Regions from separate parts of the Streptomyces sp. WY228 genome, predicted to be linked through region 2. Evidence: riboswitches for the same ligand, from Rfam matches in the RefSeq annotation. Region 2 holds a riboswitch; each other region holds the start of a gene.

Region 1 (4,856 bases), 7.0 Mb from region 2:
TAGACCGAGGCCATGTGCTCCTCACCGGCGATGACCCGGCCCGCCTCGTGCGGGACGGTGCCGGAGGCCACGTCGAAGGGGAGCTTGGGCAGCTCCTCGGAGTAGTAGCCGACGGCGCGGTAGACGCTCTGCATGTCCCAGTCGGTGAACTTGCCGGTGCCCCGGACATTGCCGGTGCCGTCCAGCTCGGTGCGCTCGGTGCGCAGCGCGGTGACCTTGCCGTCCTCGCCGAGGATCTCGACCGGGGACTCGAAGAAGTGCAGGAACAGCTTGTGCGGGCGGTCGCCGACGTCGCGGATCGCCCAGTTCTCCAGGGTCTGCGCGACCATGTTGGCCTGCTTGTTCTCCCGGCGGGTGGCGATGGAGCCCTCGTCGTACTCGATGTCCTCGGGGTTGACGATGACCTCGATGTTGGGGGAATGGTCCAGCTCCCGCAGCTCCATCGGGCTGAACTTGGCCTGCGCCGGGCCACGCCGCCCGAACACATGCACCTCCAGCGCCTTGTTCTCCTTGAGGCCCTGGTACACGTTGTCCGGGATCTCGGTGGGCAGCAGCTCGTCCGCCGTCTTGGCCAGGACACGGGCCACGTCCAGGGCCACGTTCCCGACGCCGAGCACGGCGACCTTCTCCGCGGTGAGCGGCCAGGTGCGCGGGACCTCGGGGTGCCCGTCGTACCAGGAGACGAACTCGGCGGCGCCGTAGGAGCCGTCCAGCTGGATGCCGGGGATGTCGAGCGCCCGGTCGGCCTCGGCGCCGGTGGAGAAGATCACCGCGTCGTAGAAGGACCGCAGGTCGTCCAGGCCGATGTCGTGCGGGTAGCTGACGTTGCCGAAGAGCCGGATCTGGGGCTTGTCCAGCACCTGGTGCAGGGCCTTGACGATGCCCTTGATGCGCGGGTGGTCGGGTGCCACGCCGTAACGGATCAGGCCGAAGGGCGCGGGCATGCGCTCGAAGAGGTCGATCGAGACCCCCGGGTCCTGGCAGACCTCGGATTTGAGCAGCGCGTCCGCAGCGTAGATACCGGCGGGGCCGGCTCCGACAATGGCGACGCGGACGGGGCGTGTCATGGCGTGGTGATCCTTCGGGGCGGGCGAACGCGGGCAGGTACAGCGTACGTCGGAGGTAAGGGTGGGCTTACTAGTCTCCGCCCCACACCGTAAGCGATCGTCCCGCGGGCCCTTCGACCGCCCCCACCCAGAGTGTCCGATTAGCCCGTTTCGTTATGCCTATATGGTCGATTTGCTTCTTTTACTCTGTATATCCGTAAAGGTGTTTCCGAGCTGTTTGATGCATTTGCCTGGGCGTGTTTTCGCCATCGCCGTGAGCGAGTGGTGAGCGTCACGTCCGAGGGGGTGGACGCAGAAGCGGAGGCATCGGTTCCCTTCTGTGCGAAGAAAGTTGACGCCGTGACGGTGCGGCCCGATCCGGGAATTCCAGCATTCGATCATGCGGGGAAAAGGGAATCCGGAATGCGGGGCTTGTTCTGTCCCGCGTTTCTCGCCTACGGTCACCGTCAATCCGGATGGAACGCCGAATCCTGCCGCCGTCCGGGAATCCGAAACCCACTCACGTACGGCAGGAGCGGGGGACCCAGGTAAGTCGCCGAACCGTAACCGGAACGGCTTGGGGTGAAGTCGCACGACCGTGCGGCCAGGCATCTCCCGTCTGAACCCGACAGCTCACCTCGCAGGCGCCGGAGAGAGGAAATCCCCCATGCCCGCAAAGGGTAAGCACCGCCGTACCCAGTCCACCTCGCTGCGTCGTGGCCTCGCCGCCGTGACCACCGGCGGAGCCGTTCTCGCGCTCCCCGTGATCGGCGCCACCAGCGCCTTCGCGGCCCCCGCTCCCACCGCCGCGCCGCAGGCCGTGGCCCCCGCCGCAGTGGCCCCCCAGGCGAATTCCGCCGTACAGGCCGCGCCCGCCCAGCATTCCGTGGTGGCCGGCGAAACTCTTTCCAGGATCGCCCGCGAGCATTCCGTGAGCGGCGGATGGAAGAAGCTGTACGAAGGCAACCGGAAGATCGTCGGAGGGAATCCCGATCTTATTCACCCGGGTATCAAGCTGACGCTCGGAAACAAGGCCGCCGCCCCGTCGGACGCCAAGTCCGCCAAGGCTTCCGACGCCACCGCACGTGGTGCGTCGGCGGACCGCGCCGACCGTTCGGAGCGTACGGGCACCGCCCCGGTGGCGAAGGCCGCTCCGGCCGCCGCGAAGGCCGTCACCTACACCAACGACCTCGACGGCTGGATCAAGGAATCGCTCGCGGTCATGGCCCAGCACGGCATCCCCGGCACCTACGAGGGCATTCACCGCAACATCATGCGCGAGTCCTCGGGCAACCCGGCCGCGATCAACAACTGGGACTCCAACGCGGTCAAGGGCACCCCGTCCAAGGGCCTGCTCCAGGTCATCGACCCGACCTTCCAGGCCTACCACGTGCCCGGCACCTCGACCGACAGCTACGACCCGGTCGCCAACATCACGGCCGCGTGCAACTACGCCGCGGACCGCTACGGCTCGATCGACAACGTCTTCGGCGCCTACTGATCCTTCGCGCCCGGCCCGAAGAGGCCCCGGACCACACGGTCCGGGGCCTCTTCGGCATGCCGGTCCGTCCCGCCGGATCTCCTGCCGGGCGGCACCGGGAAGTTACCCCCAAGTTTCTAGTGACTTACCACGCGATCGACAGTAGAACCTGTTGCACTCTGTCGAGAGTGAGGGATGTCACATGAGTGACACTACCGTGCAGGACAGCGGGGCGACGGGTGTCTCGCGTCGAAGATTCATCACTGGAACAGGTTCTCTTCTGGGAGTCGCGGCGCTGGCCGGGACCGCCGCCCCGGTGTGGGCGAGCGCCCGGGCGGCAGCAGCGCCGATCGGCTCCGGGGCCCATGTGCCGGTCCTGGTCGTCGGCACCGGATACGGCGGCTCCGTCGCCGCCCTCCGGCTCGCCCAGGCCGGTACGGACGTCCACATGGTCGAGATGGGCATGGCGTGGGACACCCCGGGCGCGGACGGCAAGATCTTCGCCAATACCACCAAGCCGGACGACCGCTCCTACTGGCTGCGGACCCGGACCAAGCAGCCGCTGAGCAACTTCCTCGGCTTTCCCCTCGACAAGGACGTCAACCGCTACACCGGCATCCTGGACGCCGAGGAGTTCGGCGGCATCACGGTCTACCAGGGCCGCGGCGTCGGGGGCGGATCCCTGGTCAACGGCGGCATGGCCGTCACCCCGCGCCGGGAGAACTTCGGCGCGATCCTCCCGACGGTGAACGCCGAGGAGATGTACCGCACCTACTACCCGCGCGCCAACAGCGGGCTGGGCGTCACCACCATCGATCCCGCCTGGTTCGACACCGTCGACTGCTACCAGTACGCCCGGGTCGGCCGAAAACACGCGCAGCGCTCCGGCTTCCCGTTCCTCTTCGTGCCCGCCGTGTACGACTGGGACTACATGAAGCAGGAGGCGGCCGGAACCGTACCCAGGTCGGCGCTGGACGCGGAGATCCTCTACGGCAACAACCACGGCAAGAAGTCGCTCCAGAAGACCTACATCGACCGGATCAGGGCCACCGGCCGGGTCACCATCTCCCCGCTCCACAAGGTCACCACCGTCACCCCGGCCCCCGGCGGCGGCTACACCGTACTCATCGACCAGCTGGACACCGGCGGCCGGACCACCGTCACCAAGACCGTCACGGCGGACAAGGTGTTCTTCGCCGCGGGCAGCGTCGGCACCAGCAAGCTGCTCGTCGGCCTCAAGGCCACCGGAGCCCTGCCCCTCCTCAACAACGAGATCGGCAAGGGCTGGGGCGACAACGGCAACGTCATGTGCGGGCGGGCCAACCACCTCTGGGATCCGACGGGGAAGGTGCAGTCGTCCATCCCGACCGGCGGCATCGACAACTGGGACGCCGGCGGAGCGTTCGCCGAAGTCGCTCCGCTGCCCACCGGCATCGAGACCTGGGCCTCCTTCTACCTCTCGATCACCAAGAACCCCAACCGGGCGCAGTTCACCTGGAACGCGGCGGCAGGCAAGGCCGAACTGAACTGGCAGACGGCGTGGAAGCAGCCGTCCATCGACGCCGCGAAGACCATCTTCGACAAGATCAACCAGAAGGAGGGGACGATCTACCGCACGGACCTCTTCGGCGTCTACAAGATCTGGGGCGACCACCTCACCTACCACCCGCTGGGCGGTGCGGTTCTGGACAAGGCCACCGACAACTACGGCCGGCTGCACGGCTACCCCGGCCTGTACGTCATCGACGGCGCGCTGATCCCCGGCAACACCAGCGTGAACCCGTTCGTCACCATCACCGCGCTCGCCGAACGCAACATCGAACGGATCATCGCGACCGATCTGTAGGCGAACCACGAAAGAGCCCGGGGCCGGGAGTGCCAACCCGGCGGCCCCGGACTCCGTCCGTGGGGGCCCCGCCCCTCACCCGTGACCGGGCAGCACGCACACCGCGTCGATCCCCAGCACATGGTTGAGCCGCCCGAACGCCAGCCACGAGCCGATGCTCATCGTCAGCTCCACGATCTCCGCCTGGCTGTAGTGCGCGGTCATCCGCTCCCAGAAGGCGTCGTCCAGACCGTGATGGTCGAGCGTGTACCGCTCGGCGTACTCCGCCGCGAGCCGGGTCCGCTCGTCGAAGGCGTCGGTCGTCCGCCACTCGGTCACCGCCCCGGCGAACTCCTCCTCGACCTTCGCCCCGTCCCGCTCGGTCCGCCAGTCCAGGCAGAACAGGCACCCGTTGATCTGCGCCACCCGCAGCCTCGCCGCCTCGAACTCCCGCAGCCCCAGCGTCGTGTGCTCGTACACCGACATGGAGAACGTGGCGGCGGCC
Region 2 (4,856 bases):
CCACCGAGGTCTCCAGCGTCCGGACCGTACTGGCCTGCGACTCCAGGCTGATGAAGTCGCGGTACTGCGGCGGGATCAGCCCCCGGTAGGCGTGCCACCAGCCCGAACCTCCGCCGCCCGCCGAGCCCGCGAGGACTTCGAGCAGTGAGCGCAACTGGGTGTCGCGCACCGCGTAGACGTCCAGCAGCCGCGACACGTCGGCGGGCGTCACTCCGCTCGCGCCCGTCTCGATACGGCTCACCTTCGACTGGTGCCAGCCGAGCAGCCGCGCCGCGTCCCGGCTGGTCAGCCCGGACGCGTGGCGCAGGCTCCGCAACTCCTCGCCGAGCTTGCGCCGCCGGACGACGGGGCCGTGCAGCATGCCGGTCTCCTCTTCTGCTGTCGGGGAGGGCCGGCCCGTCGCCGGAGCGGCCCGCAGAGGGGCCAGTGTGCCGTCCGTCCACGCCGTGCGGGTCCTGAATTCACCGCTTCGAGCGACAGATATATGCATATCTTGGCCGAACGCCGTTACAGGGAGCTGCATCAATGGCAGTCTGGCGCGAAGCACAATCCTGGCCGACCGCCGGTCGGCCGGGGCGGGAAAGGGACGGCGTCGCCATGGCAGACCATCAGGAAGCAACCGTCACTCTGCCGAGCGATCCGGCCTCGGTCTCCTCGGCCCGCAGATATGTCGCCAGGACCCTGGCCGAATGGGGTCTGCCCGACGACACCGAGTTCGCCGACACCATCCGGCTGATCGTCTCGGAGCTGACCACCAACGCCGTTCAGCACACGTTCGGCCAGTCGCCCACCTTCACCGTGGATCTGCGCCTCGAACGCGACGAGGAGCTGTACGTCGGCGTCACGGACAGTCACCCCCGTTGGCCCCAGCGGCTGCCCGCCGCCGTACGGCAGGACAACGGCCGCGGCATGGTCATCATCCGGACGCTGGCCAAGGAGCGCGGCGGGCGGCTCCAGGTCACCCCGACCGCCGAGGGCGGCAAGACGGTCTGGATCGCACTCCCGTGGGTCGTCCCGGTCCAGGGCTGACCCCGGAACGGCCCGGGACCGGCCCCGCCGGCCGATGGCGGGGCCCGGCCCCGGGCTGTTCAGCCCTGCGGGGGCCGGTTCGCCGCCGGGCCCGTGCTTCCCCGGCCGAATCCGCTGCGCAGCAGCGCGAGCAGCGTCGCGGCCGCGGCGGTCGACCGCTCGCCCCGGTGCACGACCGAGATGGTCCGGCGGAACGAGGCCGGCTCCAGCCGCCGCACCGACAGCGGGGCCGCCGCCATCGAGGCGACCATCTCCGGCACCACCGCCACCCCGAGCCCCGCGCTGACCAGCGCGCACACCAGCGCGTATCCGGGCGACTCGCAGACCACCGCGGGCGTCGCCCCGGCCTCGGCGAGCGCGTTCTCCACGCCGCGCCGGGGCGGATGGGTGGGCGCGCTGCTGATCAGCGGCCGCCCGGCCAGTTCGGTGACCGGCAGCCGGCCGGTGCCCTCGGCGAGCCGGTGGCCCACCGAGGTGACCAGCACGAGCTCCTCGACCAGCAGGGGTTCGACGAGGACGCCGACCGGCGCGGGACCCGTCGTCGCCGGTTCGTAGGCGTGCGTCAGGGCGAGGTCCACCTCGCCCGCGACCAGCGCGGCGATCCCGCCGGGCGGTTCGTAGTCGGCGACGGCCAGCTCGACCTCCGGATGAGCCCGCCGGAACGCGCTCAGGACCGGCGGCAGCAGATGGATCCCGGCCGTCGTGAACGTGCCCACCCGCAGTCTGCCGCCCGAGAGGCCGGCCAGCCGCGCCAGCTCGTGCCGCGCCTGGTCCAGCTCGTCCAGGACCCGCCGGGCCCGGCCCGCCAGCAGCTCACCCGCCGCCGTCAGCCGCGCCCCGCGATGGTGGCGCACCAGCAGCGCCGCCCCGGCCTCCCGCTCCAGCTTGGCGAGCTGCTGGGAGAGCGCGGGCGCGGTGTAGCCCAGGCGGGCGGCGGCCCGGGTGATCGAACCGGCCTCCGCCACCGCCACGAGTGCCGCGAGCCGTGTCGGGTCGTACATGAAAGCGTTCCTTTAGGCAGACCCAGAAGATTGCAAGTACACGCTAAAGGCTCCGCAGGTCCAAGGTGGACCTCATGGACGCACAACTGATCGCCTTCACGGGGGTCGCCGCCGGGATGGTCGCGCTGCCCGGCGCCGACTTCACCGTCGTCGTACGCAACGCCCTGGCCTCGCGCACCGCCGGCCTGGCCACCGCGCTGGGCGTCGCCGGAGGTCTGCTGGTGCACACCGCGCTCGCGGTCGCCGGACTCGCCGCGGTGCTCGTGACGATGCCGGTGCTCTTCCGCACCGTCCAGCTGCTCGGCGGCGCGTACGTGCTCTACCTCGGGATCAGCGCGCTGTACGCGATCCGGCGTCGCCGCCCGGGGAGCGGCGACGCGGCGCCCGAGGACGCGCCGGGGCGGCCCGTGCCCCGGGAGTTCGGGCGCGCGCTGCGCCAGGGGTTCCTGACCAACGCGCTCAACCCGAAGGCCCCGGTCCTCTTCCTCAGCCTGCTGCCGCAGTTCGTGCCCCACGGCCGGCCGCCGCTGCCCAGGACCCTGCTGCTCGCGGCCCTCGTGGTGGTGCTGGCGCTGATCTGGTTCCCGGCCGTCGCCCTGCTCGTGGACCGGCTGGGCCGGTGGCTGCGCCGCCCGCGTACCGCCCGCGCCATCGAGGGCGGCAGCGGTGTGGCGCTCACCGGTCTGGGGCTCGCGCTGGTCACCGGCCCGCTGGTGCGCTGAGACCGGACGCCCTGTCCGCGAGGAGGGGCGCCCGCACGGAAAGAGCGTCCGGCCGGTGGGTCAGCGGACCCGTCCGTACCAGACGCTCTTGGACCAGATTTTCGCCAGTCGCACCACGTCCCCCGATTTGGGGGAGTGCCAGATCTTCCCGGCCCCGGCGTAGATGCCCACGTGGTAGACGCTGCGCCCCGAATGGAAGAAGACGAGGTCGCCGCGTTTCCGCTGCGACTTGGGGATATGGCGGGTCTTGTTGTACTGCTGCTGTGCCGTGCGGGGGAGCTTCTTCCCGGCCTTCTTGAACGAATACAGCGTCAGCCCCGAACAGTCGAAGCGACTGGGGCCGGATGCTCCGTACTTGTAGGGAGCCCCCTTCTTCGACGCGGCCACCTTCAGGGCCTTCGTCGAGTGGGTGGCGGCCTCGGCGTCGCTCACCAGGCCGGGCGCCAGCATCGTGGACGTCACGGCCAGAGTGAGTACCGAGGCCGTGCCGACCCGGGCGAACAGAGACGGGACATGAACCTGCGCAGACATGCGCAACCCTTCGTCAGCCGCCTGTGAAGGATGACCTGTCGGGTTCGGGCTGGCGAAGTTGCCCGGCCGCTTGACGCGGCTTCACCCCGAGGGCTTCCCGGTCTCCCGGGCGGCCCGTTGTGCTCGGGTCCTCCACTCCTGCCGATCCACTTCTGTCGACCAGTCATCCGGGCGGCGGCAGGACTCGGCGTCCGCCCGGACCGCCCCGCCGCGGTGGCGGGGGCTTGTCGTCTCAGGGATCTTGACGCACCCGGTGCCGGATTTCCGAGCTGAAACGACGGTTTGTGAGTCTCCTCACCACTGATCCATTCAGGTGGACAGGTCGGATTCGCGCTCGTCCGCGAGCCGGGCGCACACCCTCGTACCAGCGACGAAACGGCACATTTCGAGTACGGGCCGCGCGCCGGACGCAAGTTGGGCCGTCGCTCGCGCGGGTGATCGCCTACGCCGAACGAGCGAGGGAAATTGATCGCGCGATCGGGCGTGTCGTGCGGCGGGTCGACCGGTCCGCTCCCGTAAGGCGCTCCCGGTGCGCCGGGCGGTTCGGTTCACCTCGGTTCAGGTCGCCGGCGGCGGCATCGCGACCCGGCCCGCCCTGCGCTCCCCGTCCAGGACGCGCAGGGCCCGCGCCAGGGTGGCGGCGTGGATCCGCGACTCGCCGCGCTCGTGCATCAGGGCCAGGGCGTCGCGCAGGGCGGCCGCCCGGGAGGCCAGGGCCTGGGCGGCCCGCAGCGCGCTGTAGGTGTCGCCGCCGTGGGCCGGGTTGATCCGGCCCACCTGGTCGAGCACGGCCAGATAGCAGTCGACGAACTCGCCCTCGGCGCGCGTCAGCGCGGGCAGGGGCGGGAACTCGGGTGGTTCCATCAACGGTTCACCTCGCGTCGTACGCCGGCCGGGAGTGTCAGCGGTTCTCCACGACGTGGTCGACCAGCCCGTAGGCGAGGGCGGCCTTCGCGTCGAGGATGGTGTCGCGCTCGATGTCGGCGGTGATGCGCTCCGCGGTCTGCTCCGTGTGCCGGACCAGCATGGCCGCGAACATCTCGCGGGTGCGCACCAGTTCGCGCGCGTGGATCTCCAGGTCGGACGGCTGGCCCCGCATCGGCTCCTCCAGTGCGGGCTGCTGAATGACTACCCGCGCCCCGGGCAGCGCATGTCGCCGCCCCTTCGCCCCGGCCGCCAGCAGGGCCGCCGCGTACGAACCGGCCTGCCCCAGGCAGAAGGTCTCCACCTCGCAGGTCAGGAACCGCATCGTGTCGTAGACCGCCGCCATCGCCTGGAACGAGCCGCCGGGGGAGTTGATGTAGAGCGACAGGGGCCGGTCCGGATCGGCGTGCTCCAGATACATGAGCTGGGCGATGAGGTCGCCCGCCGCCGTGTCGTCGATCGGGGTCCCGAGGAAGACGATCCGCTCGGACAGCAGCTTGGAGTACGGGTCCAGCGTCCGGGTTCCGGTCGCGGTGCGCTCGGTGAACTCGGGCAGTACGTAGCGGGCGGCGGGGCGGATCATGGCGTGCCTCTCTCCTGGAACTGACCATCCGTCTGTCCGTCCGTCAGCCCGTCCGGCTGTGCGTAA
Region 3 (4,856 bases), 5.6 Mb from region 2:
TCCAGTATCGCGATCGAAGGGACGTACATGCCCATGGGTCACACGGCCACCGCACAGGCCGGCTCCGGCGGCTTGACAGCGACCGAGCACCGCCTGGCCAACGGCCTGCGTGTGGTGCTCTCCGAGGACCATCTGACCCCGGTCGCCGCGGTCTGCCTCTGGTACGACGTCGGCTCGCGCCACGAGGTCAAGGGACGCACCGGTCTGGCTCACCTCTTCGAGCACCTGATGTTCCAGGGCTCCGGACAGGTCAAGGGGAACGGCCACTTCGAGCTCGTCCAGGGGGCCGGCGGCTCGCTCAACGGGACGACCAGCTTCGAGCGGACCAACTACTTCGAGACCATGCCCACCCACCAGGTGGAGCTGGCTCTCTGGCTGGAGGCCGACCGGATGGGCTCCCTCCTCGCCGCGCTCGACGAGGAGTCCATGGAGAACCAGCGCGACGTCGTCAAGAACGAACGCCGCCAGCGTTACGACAACGTGCCCTACGGCACCGCGTTCGAGAAGCTGACCGCCCTCTCCTACCCCGAGGGCCACCCCTACCACCACACCCCGATCGGCTCCATGGCCGACCTGGACGCGGCCACGCTGGAGGACGCCCGCGCGTTCTTCCGTACGTACTACGCGCCCAACAACGCGGTGCTCTCGGTGGTCGGCGACATCGACCCCGAGCAGACCCTCGCCTGGATCGAGAAGTACTTCGGCTCCATCCCGTCCCACGACGGCAAGCAGCCGCCGCGCGACGGGACGCTGCCGGAGATCATCGGCGAGCAGCTGCGCGAAGTGGTCCACGAGGAGGTCCCGGCGCGCGCCCTGATGGCCGCCTACCGCCTCCCGCACGACGGCACCCGCGCCTGCGACGCGGCCGACCTGGCGCTCACCGTGCTGGGCGGCGGCGAGTCCTCCCGGCTGCACAACCGCCTGGTGCGCCGCGACCGTACGGCGGTGGCGGCGGGCTTCGGGCTGCTGCGGCTGGCCGGGGCGCCCTCGCTGGGCTGGCTGGACGTGAAGACGTCCGGCGGGGTCGAGGTGGAGCAGATCGAGGCCGCCGTCGACGAGGAGCTGGCCAGGTTCGCCGCCGAGGGGCCCACCCCCGAGGAAATGGAGCGGGCCCAGGCGCAGTTGGAGCGCGAGTGGCTGGACCGGCTCGGCACGGTCGCCGGCCGCGCCGACGAACTGTGCCGCTACGCGGTGCTGTTCGGCGACCCGCAGCTCGCCCTGAGCGCCGTGGGCCGGGTCCTGGACGTCACCGCGGAGGAGGTGCGCGCGGCGGCCGAGGCGGCCCTGCGCCCCGACAACCGGGCGGTGCTGGTGTACGAGCCCGTCGAGCCGACCGACGAGGCCGATGAGGGCGCCGAGGGCGAAGAGGGCACCGACGCGCACGAGGGGGCGGCCAAGTGAGCGACGCCGCCGTGACTGGAGTAGCCATGGAGTTCCACCCGCAGCCCACCGCCGGCACGGCCCGCCCCTGGGCCTTCCCGGCGCCCGAGCGCGGCGCCCTGCCCAACGGACTGACCGTGCTGCGCTGCCACCGCCCCGGCCAGCAGGTCGTCGCGGTGGAGATCTTCCTGGACGCGCCGTTGGAGGCCGAGCCCGAGGGCCTGGACGGCGTGGCCACGATCATGTCGCGGGCGCTCTCCGAGGGCACCGACAAGCACAGCGCCGAGGAGTTCGCCGCCGAGCTGGAGCGCTGCGGCGCCACCCTCGACGCGCACGCCGACCACCCCGGCGTCCGGGTCTCCCTGGAGGTCCCGGCCTCCCGGCTGGCCAAGGCCCTCGGCCTGGTCGCCGAGGCGCTGCGGGCCCCGGCCTTCGCCGAGAGCGAGATCGAGCGCCTGGTGGGCAACCGCCTCGACGAGATCCCGCACGAGCAGGCCAACCCGTCCCGGCGCGCCGCCAAGCAGCTCTCCAAGGAGCTGTTCCCGGCCACCGCCCGGATGTCCCGCCCGCGCCTGGGCACCGAGGAGACCGTCCGGCGGATCGACCAGGCCGCCGTGCGCGCCTTCTTCGACGCCCACGTCCGCCCGTCCACCGCGACGGCCGTGATCGTCGGCGACCTGACCGGCATCGACCTGGACGCGCTGCTGGCGGAGACCCTCGGCGACTGGTCGGGCAACACCGCCCAGGCCCGCCCGGTGCCGCCCATCACCGCGGACGACACCGGCCGCGTGGTCATCGTGGACCGCCCCGGCGCGGTCCAGACCCAGCTGCTGATCGGCCGGATCGGCGCCGACCGGCACGAGCGCGTGTGGCCCGCGCAGGTGCTCGGCACGTACTGCCTGGGCGGCACCCTCACCTCCCGGCTGGACCGGGTGCTGCGCGAGGAGAAGGGCTACACCTACGGCGTACGCGCCTTCGCCCAGGTGCTGCGCTCCAGCGGCCCCGAATCGGGCGGCGCTGCGATGCTCGCGATCAGCGGTTCGGTGGACACGGAGTCCACCGGACCGGCGCTGGACGACCTCTGGAAGGTCCTGCGGACGCTGGCCGCCGAGGGGCTGACCGACGCCGAGCGCGAGACGGCCGTGCAGAACCTGGTGGGCGTCGCCCCGCTGAAGTTCGAGACCGCCGCCTCCGTCGCGAGCACGCTGGCCGACCAGGTCGAGCAGCACCTCCCCGACGACTATCAGGCCGACCTCTACGCCCGGCTCGCCGAGACGGGCACCGTGGAGGCGACCGCCGCCGTGGTCAACGCCTTCCCGGTGGACCGTCTCGTCACGGTCCTCGTGGGTGACGCCGCGCGGATCGCGGAGCCCGTGAAGGCGCTCGGCATCGGCGAGGTGTCCGTCGTCACCGGCTGACGGCACCTGTGGCACACCGCCGCGAAGAGGACCCCGACGGACGGAAGTTCGCCGGGGTCCTCCCTTTTTGCCCGATTGGCTAGCTTCGCTCCCTTTTGTTGGAGAGGTTGCCTGTCTGCCCTGTGGGATGCGCGACAAATCCCCCTGTCCGTTTGGTGATGGGAAGTCGCCCCGCCTAGCGTCGGCCCGGCTGTCCGTCACCCGTATGCCGCATCCGCGGCGCCGGGCAGTCATCGCCGAGTCCCCGTCAGGCGCGAGCCTGGGGAGCCGGGGACCCACACGCAGTCCCTGGGGTGAATCGGAGGCCCGTGCCGTGAACCGGCGCGGGGATCCGTAGGAGACCTTCCTGCTCCGAACCCGTCAGCTAACCCGGTAGGCGAGAAGGAAGGAAAGGATCAGCCTCTCCATGGCGTTCACCCGTGCCACCGGGAAGCACCGTGCCCCGAGCCGCCTGACGCGTCGCAGCGCCCAGGCCGCCGGCATCGCGGCCCTGGCCACCACCGGAGTCCTCGGCTCGCTGTCCTCCCCGGCCCTCGCCGCGGACACCGAGGCCGCCAAGGTCGCCGACACCGGCCTCACCCAGGCCATCTCCCTCGACGCCACCCTCGCCGACCAGATCGACGCCCAGGCCCAGGCCCAGAAGCAGCAGGCCGAGGCGGTCGCCAGGGCGAAGGCCAAGGCCGCCGCCGAGGCCCGCGAGAAGGCCGCCAAGGCCAAGGCGAAGGCGGAGGCCCAGCGCAAGGCCGAGGCCCGCGCCAAGGAGATCCGCGAGGAGAAGGCCCGTGCCGCCCGCGCCGCCGAGCGCGCCCGGCTCAACGCCTTCCACCTCCCGGTCGCCGGCTCCCACGTCACCACCGGCTACAAGACCGGCGGCTCCCTCTGGTCCTCCGGCAGCCACTCCGGCGTGGACTTCATGGCCGCCTCCGGCAGCTCCGTCGTCGCGGTCGGCGCCGGTACGGTCGTCGAGGCCGGCTGGGGCGGCGCGTACGGCAACAACATCGTGCTCCGGATGTCGGACGGCACGTACACCCAGTACGGCCACCTCTCCTCGATCGGCGTCTCCGTCGGCCAGAGCGTCTCCTCCGGCCAGCAGATCGGGCTCTCCGGCTCCACCGGCAACTCCACCGGCCCGCACCTGCACTTCGAGGCCCGCACCACCCCCGACTACGGCTCCGACATGGACCCCGTCGGCTACCTGCGCTCGCACGGTCTGAACGTCTGACCCGCCTGTGCGCGATCCCACCCGAAGGCCCCGGCACCCGCCGGGGCCTTCGGCAATTCCGGCCTGAAGATTTCCCTGGATTCCGGCCTGCCATCGGAAATTCCGGCAGATTGCCATAGAGTCACGGAACAGACGTCGGGCGGCCGCGTTTCGCGGGGATCAAGGCGGAGGTTCGGACATGCGCATTCCCGCGCATTCGGTATGCACGGCAATCCGTGACGACATCGTCTCCGGTGTCTACGAGCGCGGCAGCCGCCTCACCGAGGAGCTGCTGGCCCGCCGCTACGGGGTCTCCCGCGTCCCTGTCCGCGAGGCCCTGCGCACCCTGGAGTCCGAGGGCTTCGTGGTCACCCGCAGACACGCCGGAGCCTGTGTCGCCGAACCCACCGCGCAGGAGGCGGCCGACCTCCTGGAGCTGCGGATGCTCCTGGAGCCGCTGGGCGCCGCACGCGCCGCCCAGCGCCGCACGGAGGCCCATCTGAAGGTGCTCCGGGGTCTGGTCAGGCTGGGCCAGGAGCGGGCCCGCCGGGGCGAGGGCGAGGATCTGCGCTCGCTGGGCGGCTGGTTCCACGAGACCCTCGCCCAGGCGTCGAACAGCCCCGGCCTCATCGCGCTGCTCACCCAGCTCCGGCACAAGATCGCCTGGATGTACGCCGTCGAGCAGCCGGCCCGTCCGGTCGACGCCTGGGCCGAGCGCGGCGCGATCGTGGACGCCGTGGCGCGCGGCGACGCGGAGCGGGCGAGGGCACTGACCGCCCAGCACGCGGAACGCGCCACCGGCGCCCACCGGCTCCGCCGCCCCGATCTCGCGGGGCGTCGCACCGCCGCCGTTCCGC
Region 4 (4,856 bases), 2.9 Mb from region 2:
ACTGGGGGCGGGCCAGGGAAGCCGGGCTCGCCGCCGACGGGGCCGAGGCGCAGGACATCGCCCGGCGGCACTGCGCCTGGCTGTCCTCGGCCAAGGAACCCAGCCGTGCGTACGTGATCGGGCTCGGTGAGATGTATGTCGCCGATCCGCGCTTCGGAAAGAACTACGATCGCCACGGGGACGGCACCGCCGCCTTCGTACGGGACGCGCTGACGGTCTACGCGGAACACCGGCTCTCCGACTGACCCCGGAAGCGCCGGGCCTCCGTTCGCTTCCCCCTATTCGGCCGATGCGGAGTCGCCGCTCGGCGCGGCTCCGGGAAGCCTGGACGGGGCGCGGTACCGTCCGCAGCCGTGGGTGGACCGGGCAGGGAGTGCACAGGTGGGGATGGCCGAGAGACGGCGCAGCGGCACGGCGGGGAGCATCGACGCCGTGGGCCGTGCGGTGTTCGGCGCCCCGGGAGGCGATGTGACACCGGGCGGCCGGGGGTCCCGGCGGTTCGTCCGGATGCTGCCCGCCCTGCTGATCATCGGCGGGCTGATCTTCGACTCGCTGGCCCCGCCCAACTTCACCGCCGTCCCGCTGTTCGTCGCGGCCCCGCTGATCGCCGCGCCGTTCTTCTCGCGGTCCAGGACCGTCCGCACGGGCATCGCCGCGGTCGTCTCCGTCATCGCGATGCGGCTCTCCGACGGGACGTCCACCCAGGTCGTTCCGGTCATTGAGATGATCACCGTGCTCACCGCCGCGGCGCTGGCCCTCGTCATCAACGGCGTCGTGCGGCGCGGCAACGAGCAGCTTGCCTCGGCCCGGGTGATCGCGGAGACCGCCATGCGGGCCGTGCTGCCGACGCCGGCCGAGCGGATCGGCGGGCTCCAGGTGGCCGCGCGGTACGAGGCGGCGCAGGCGGACGAGTTCGTCGGCGGCGACCTGTTCGCCGTCGCGGACACCCCGTACGGCGTACGCCTGGTGGTCGGCGACGTACGCGGCAAGGGGCTCGGCGCCGTCGAGGCGGTGGCGGTGATCATCGGGTCGTTCCGGGAGGCCGCCGAGCAGGAGCGCTCGCTGGAAGGTGTGGCGCAGCGGCTGGAGCGGGCGCTGGCCCGGGAGGGGACGCGGCGGTACGGGCTGGACGCCATGGAGGGGTTCATCACCGCCGTACTGGCCGAGATCCCGCCCGGTTCGGCCTCGCTGCGCCTCGTCAACCGCGGCCATCCGGAGCCGATCCTGCTGCACGCGGACGGCACCTTGGAGGTGCTGGCGCCCTCGATGCCCGCGCTGCCGCTGGGGATGGACCTGGGGGTGTGGCCGGACCGGGCCGACGAGTGGGAGATGCCCGCCGGGGCGACGCTCCTCGCGTTCACGGACGGCCTGTCGGAGGCCCGGGACGCGAACGGGGTCTTCTACGATCCGGCGGCCCGGCTGCGCGGCCGGATCTTCCCGGGCCCCGAGGAGCTGCTGTCGGCGCTGACCGACGACGTACGGCTGCACACCGGAGGGCGGACCACGGACGACATGGCGCTGCTCGCGGTCGGCCGGCCGGCGGAGGGGCAGCCCGCGCGCCGGACGACGGTGAAGATCGTGGGCCGGGGCGAAGACACGGTGCGTAGTTGAAGGGCACCGCTCCGCATAACATTTGACACACCGTCAGAAAAAGCAGTGCGGCTGAGTCGCAGTCAAGTCGCCCGATTCCGCCCGCTTGCGACCCGTACATCCCCGCTGTGTCCCTTAATGATCAACAGGAACAGCTTGGAATCGGGCCCGGGTGTCTATTAACGTTCGATAACGCAGCGCGGTCGTCCCAGCCGTCGTCAGAGACGGCACCGCGCGCGAGCGCCGAATTCCGCAAGGGAACCGGGGAACCACCTACATGGGGTGAATCGGACGCCTGCGTCTCGTGAGAGACGGAGGGGCCCGTAGGAGACCTTCCTGCTCCGAACCCGTCAGCTAACCCGGTAGGCGAGAAGGAAGGAAAGGAGTGCGCCCACGTGGCGTCCAACAAGCCTGCCCCTGAGGCCCCGTCACCCTTCAGTGCCGACACCTTCGGTGACGCGGAGCGGTCCTGGGAGGAGTGGAATCCCACCGAGGAGTCCATCCGGCCCGTGCGCGGCAGGCACCGCGTAGCCAAGCAGCGTGGTCTGGCCCGTAGCTCCACCGTCCTCGGGGTCGGCGTCATAGCGGCCGTCGGTGCGGGTGGCATGGCCACCGCGCAGGACAAGGCCCCGGTCTCCATCTCTCTTCCCGATTCCATCGCGGACAACCTCCCCGACGCCAAGTCCCTTCCCGGCGTCGGGTCCTTCATGTCGGACGCCGCCGAGCCCGCGCCGGTCGCCGCCGCCGCGCCGCTCACCACCGCCGGCCTCACCACCGCCGAGGCCGAGGAGGGCGCCACCGACGCGGGCGAGGCCCTGCGCGCCCGGATCCTCCAGCAGGCCGAGCAGCAGCAGGCCAGCGCCGACGCCGAGGCCAAGGCCGCCGCCGAGAAGGCCGCTGCCGAGAAGGCGGCGCAGGAGGCCAAGAAGCAGCAGGACCAGGCCGAGGCCGAGGCAGCCGCGAAGAAGAAGGCCGAGGAGGAAGCGGCCGCGAAGAAGAAGGAGGCCGAGCGTCTCGCGAAGCTCGCCGCCAGCTTCTCCCTGCCCACCTCCTCGTACACGATCACCTCGACCTACGGTCAGTCCGGCGCCCTGTGGTCCTCGGGCCAGCACACCGGCCTGGACTTCGCCGGGTCGGCCGGCACGCCGATCAAGGCCGTGCACGGCGGCACGATCACGTCGGCCGGCTGGGCCGGTTCGTACGGCTACCGCACGGTGCTCCAGCTCGATGACGGCACGGAGGTCTGGTACGCGCACCAGTCCTCGATCGACGTCTCGGTCGGCCAGAAGGTCACCACCGGCGAGACCATCGGCCGCATGGGCGCCACCGGCAATGTGACCGGTGTCCACCTCCACATGGAGGTCCGCACGGCGGGCGGTTCGGCGATGGACCCGATGGCCTGGCTGAACAGCAAGGGCCTCTCGGTCTGAGCCCCCGGCCTCGCACGCCTTCCTGTGCGGGGCCCGGGCCGCGGTTCCCGGGCCGTTCGGTCCGATTCCTCGGCCCTCCGGCTGACGACGCACGTCCTTCGCCTTCGCCCCACCCCGAAACCCCGGCAGCCCTGACGCACACCCCCCCGACGTCAGGGCTGCCGGTCTGTCCGGGGACGGCCGGCCCACTCGGCCCGGACGGCCTGACCGGGTTCGCGCGGCGATGGAATACCACCCCCGCCCCGGCCCGTTGAACCCTCACATGACTTCTGCGCGCACCCCTCTCGGCACCTCCGACCTCCAGGTCTTCCCCCTCGCCCTCGGCGGCAACGTCTTCGGCTGGACGGCGGACGAGGAGCAGTCCTTCGCGGTCCTGGACGCGTACGTCGCGGCCGGCGGCAACTTCATCGACACCGCCGACGCCTACTCCTCCTGGGTCGAGGGCAACCGGGGCGGCGAGTCGGAGACCGTCATCGGCAGGTGGCTCGCCTCCCGGGGCAACCGCTCCGACGTCGTCGTCGCCACCAAGGCCGGCGCCCATCCCGATTTCCGCGGCCTGTCCGCCGGCACCCTCAAGGGCGCGGCCGAGGCCTCGCTGCGCCGGCTCGGCACCGACCACATCGACCTCTACTACACGCACTTCGACGACGAGACCGTCCCGGTCGAGGAGATCATCACCGCCCTCGACCAGCTGGTGAAGGACGGCAAGGTGCGCCACATCGCCGCCTCCAACATCAGCCCCGAGCGGCTGCGGGCCTCCCTCGACTTCTCCGAGCGCGAGGGCCTCGCCCGGTACGTCGCGCTCCAGCCGCACTACAACCTGGTCTCCCGCGACACCTACGAGGGCGAGCTCCAGGACACCGCGGCCGCCGCGGGCCTCGCCGCCGTCCCGTACTACGCGCTCGCCTCCGGCTTCCTCACCGGCAAGTACCGCCCCGGTACGACCGTGGAGAGCGCCCGGTCCGCGAAGGCGGGCGGCCACCTGGAGTCGGCGCAGGGCCGCAGGGTGCTGGCCGCCCTCGACCAGGTCGCCGGGGAACGGAACGCCGAGATCGCGACGGTCGCACTCGCCTGGCTCGCCGCACAGCCGACCGTCGCCGCCCCGATCGCCTCCGCCCGTACGGTCGAACAGCTCCCCGCCCTCGTCGCGGTCGCCGACCTGGAGCTGACGGACCGGGAGATCGCGCTGCTCACGGAGGCGTCGGCCTGACGGAACCCCTACTGCGGCGGCCGGCGGTGGCTGTGCGGTGGGCCGCTGTACGGCTGCTGCGGGACCGGGCCGCCGTAGCCGTATCCATGCCCGTTTCCGTACCCGTACCCGTTTCCGTACGGCGGCGGCCGGTGGTGGGCCGGCGGGCGGTGGGACGTGAGGCGGGCCGCGTGGGTGAGGGCCGGGGCGGCGATGTCGCGGCGTTGCCAGAGGTGGTGCAGCAGCTCCCGCTCGCGGGCGCCGAAGTCCGGGCCCACCGCGCCGTGGCGGGCCCGGCGGCGCAGGCCGGCCAGGGAGGTCGCGAACGACTCGTACTCCGCGACCGCGCGGGCCGCCGCCCGGCCCCGGGTCCGGTCCTGCTGCCAGTGGCGGGCCAGGTCGCGGGCCATGCCCCGGGCCCGCATGGAGGAGAGCGCCGTCGGTTCGGCGGGAGTGAGCCAGCCGGCCGCCGCGTACGCGGGCAGCTCGGCCGCCAGGGTGCGCAGCTCGCGCTGGCGTGACCAGATCGCCAGCCAGGTCACCAGGCCGAACGCCGGGACCATGACGATGCCGTACACCGCGTAGAAGCCGTACGGGCCGAAGGCCGACGAGCCGTTCCACAGGGCGTGCAGCCCCATCGCCAGCAG

The links. A riboswitch is a leader RNA that binds a small molecule or an ion and turns the genes downstream of it on or off. The one in region 2 is predicted to bind cyclic di-AMP.
Positions count from the first base shown of each region.
Region 1: another riboswitch for cyclic di-AMP. It lies ahead of KV381_RS34635 (transglycosylase SLT domain-containing protein); the one in region 2 lies ahead of KV381_RS03900 (C40 family peptidase).
Region 3: another riboswitch for cyclic di-AMP. It lies ahead of KV381_RS28630 (M23 family metallopeptidase); the one in region 2 lies ahead of KV381_RS03900 (C40 family peptidase).
Region 4: another riboswitch for cyclic di-AMP. It lies ahead of KV381_RS17010 (M23 family metallopeptidase); the one in region 2 lies ahead of KV381_RS03900 (C40 family peptidase).

Region 1 covers NZ_CP079114.1:7,941,210-7,946,065, forward strand. The annotation lists gene KV381_RS34630 (FAD-dependent oxidoreductase) at 1-1,067, opposite strand, end outside; cyclic di-AMP (ydaO/yuaA leader) riboswitch at 1,519-1,708, shown strand; gene KV381_RS34635 (transglycosylase SLT domain-containing protein) at 1,714-2,547, shown strand; gene KV381_RS34640 (GMC oxidoreductase) at 2,729-4,372, shown strand; gene KV381_RS34645 (carboxymuconolactone decarboxylase family protein) at 4,448-4,856, opposite strand, start outside.
Region 2 covers NZ_CP079114.1:975,141-979,996, reverse strand. The annotation lists gene KV381_RS03920 (helix-turn-helix transcriptional regulator) at 1-361, opposite strand, end outside; gene KV381_RS03915 (ATP-binding protein) at 598-1,029, shown strand; gene KV381_RS03910 (LysR family transcriptional regulator) at 1,089-2,030, opposite strand; gene KV381_RS03905 (LysE family translocator) at 2,105-2,752, shown strand; gene KV381_RS03900 (C40 family peptidase) at 2,813-3,283, opposite strand; cyclic di-AMP (ydaO/yuaA leader) riboswitch at 3,287-3,473, opposite strand; gene KV381_RS03895 (hypothetical protein) at 3,842-4,147, opposite strand; gene KV381_RS03890 (ATP-dependent Clp protease proteolytic subunit) at 4,185-4,790, opposite strand.
Region 3 covers NZ_CP079114.1:6,533,987-6,538,842, forward strand. The annotation lists gene KV381_RS28620 (pitrilysin family protein) at 28-1,401, shown strand; gene KV381_RS28625 (pitrilysin family protein) at 1,428-2,798, shown strand; cyclic di-AMP (ydaO/yuaA leader) riboswitch at 3,023-3,191, shown strand; gene KV381_RS28630 (M23 family metallopeptidase) at 3,205-4,020, shown strand; gene KV381_RS28635 (GntR family transcriptional regulator) at 4,199-4,856, shown strand, end outside.
Region 4 covers NZ_CP079114.1:3,892,841-3,897,696, reverse strand. The annotation lists gene KV381_RS17020 (MerR family transcriptional regulator) at 1-245, shown strand, start outside; gene KV381_RS17015 (PP2C family protein-serine/threonine phosphatase) at 388-1,611, shown strand; cyclic di-AMP (ydaO/yuaA leader) riboswitch at 1,822-1,974, shown strand; gene KV381_RS17010 (M23 family metallopeptidase) at 1,986-3,020, shown strand; gene KV381_RS17005 (aldo/keto reductase) at 3,283-4,230, shown strand; gene KV381_RS17000 (PrsW family intramembrane metalloprotease) at 4,239-4,856, opposite strand, start outside.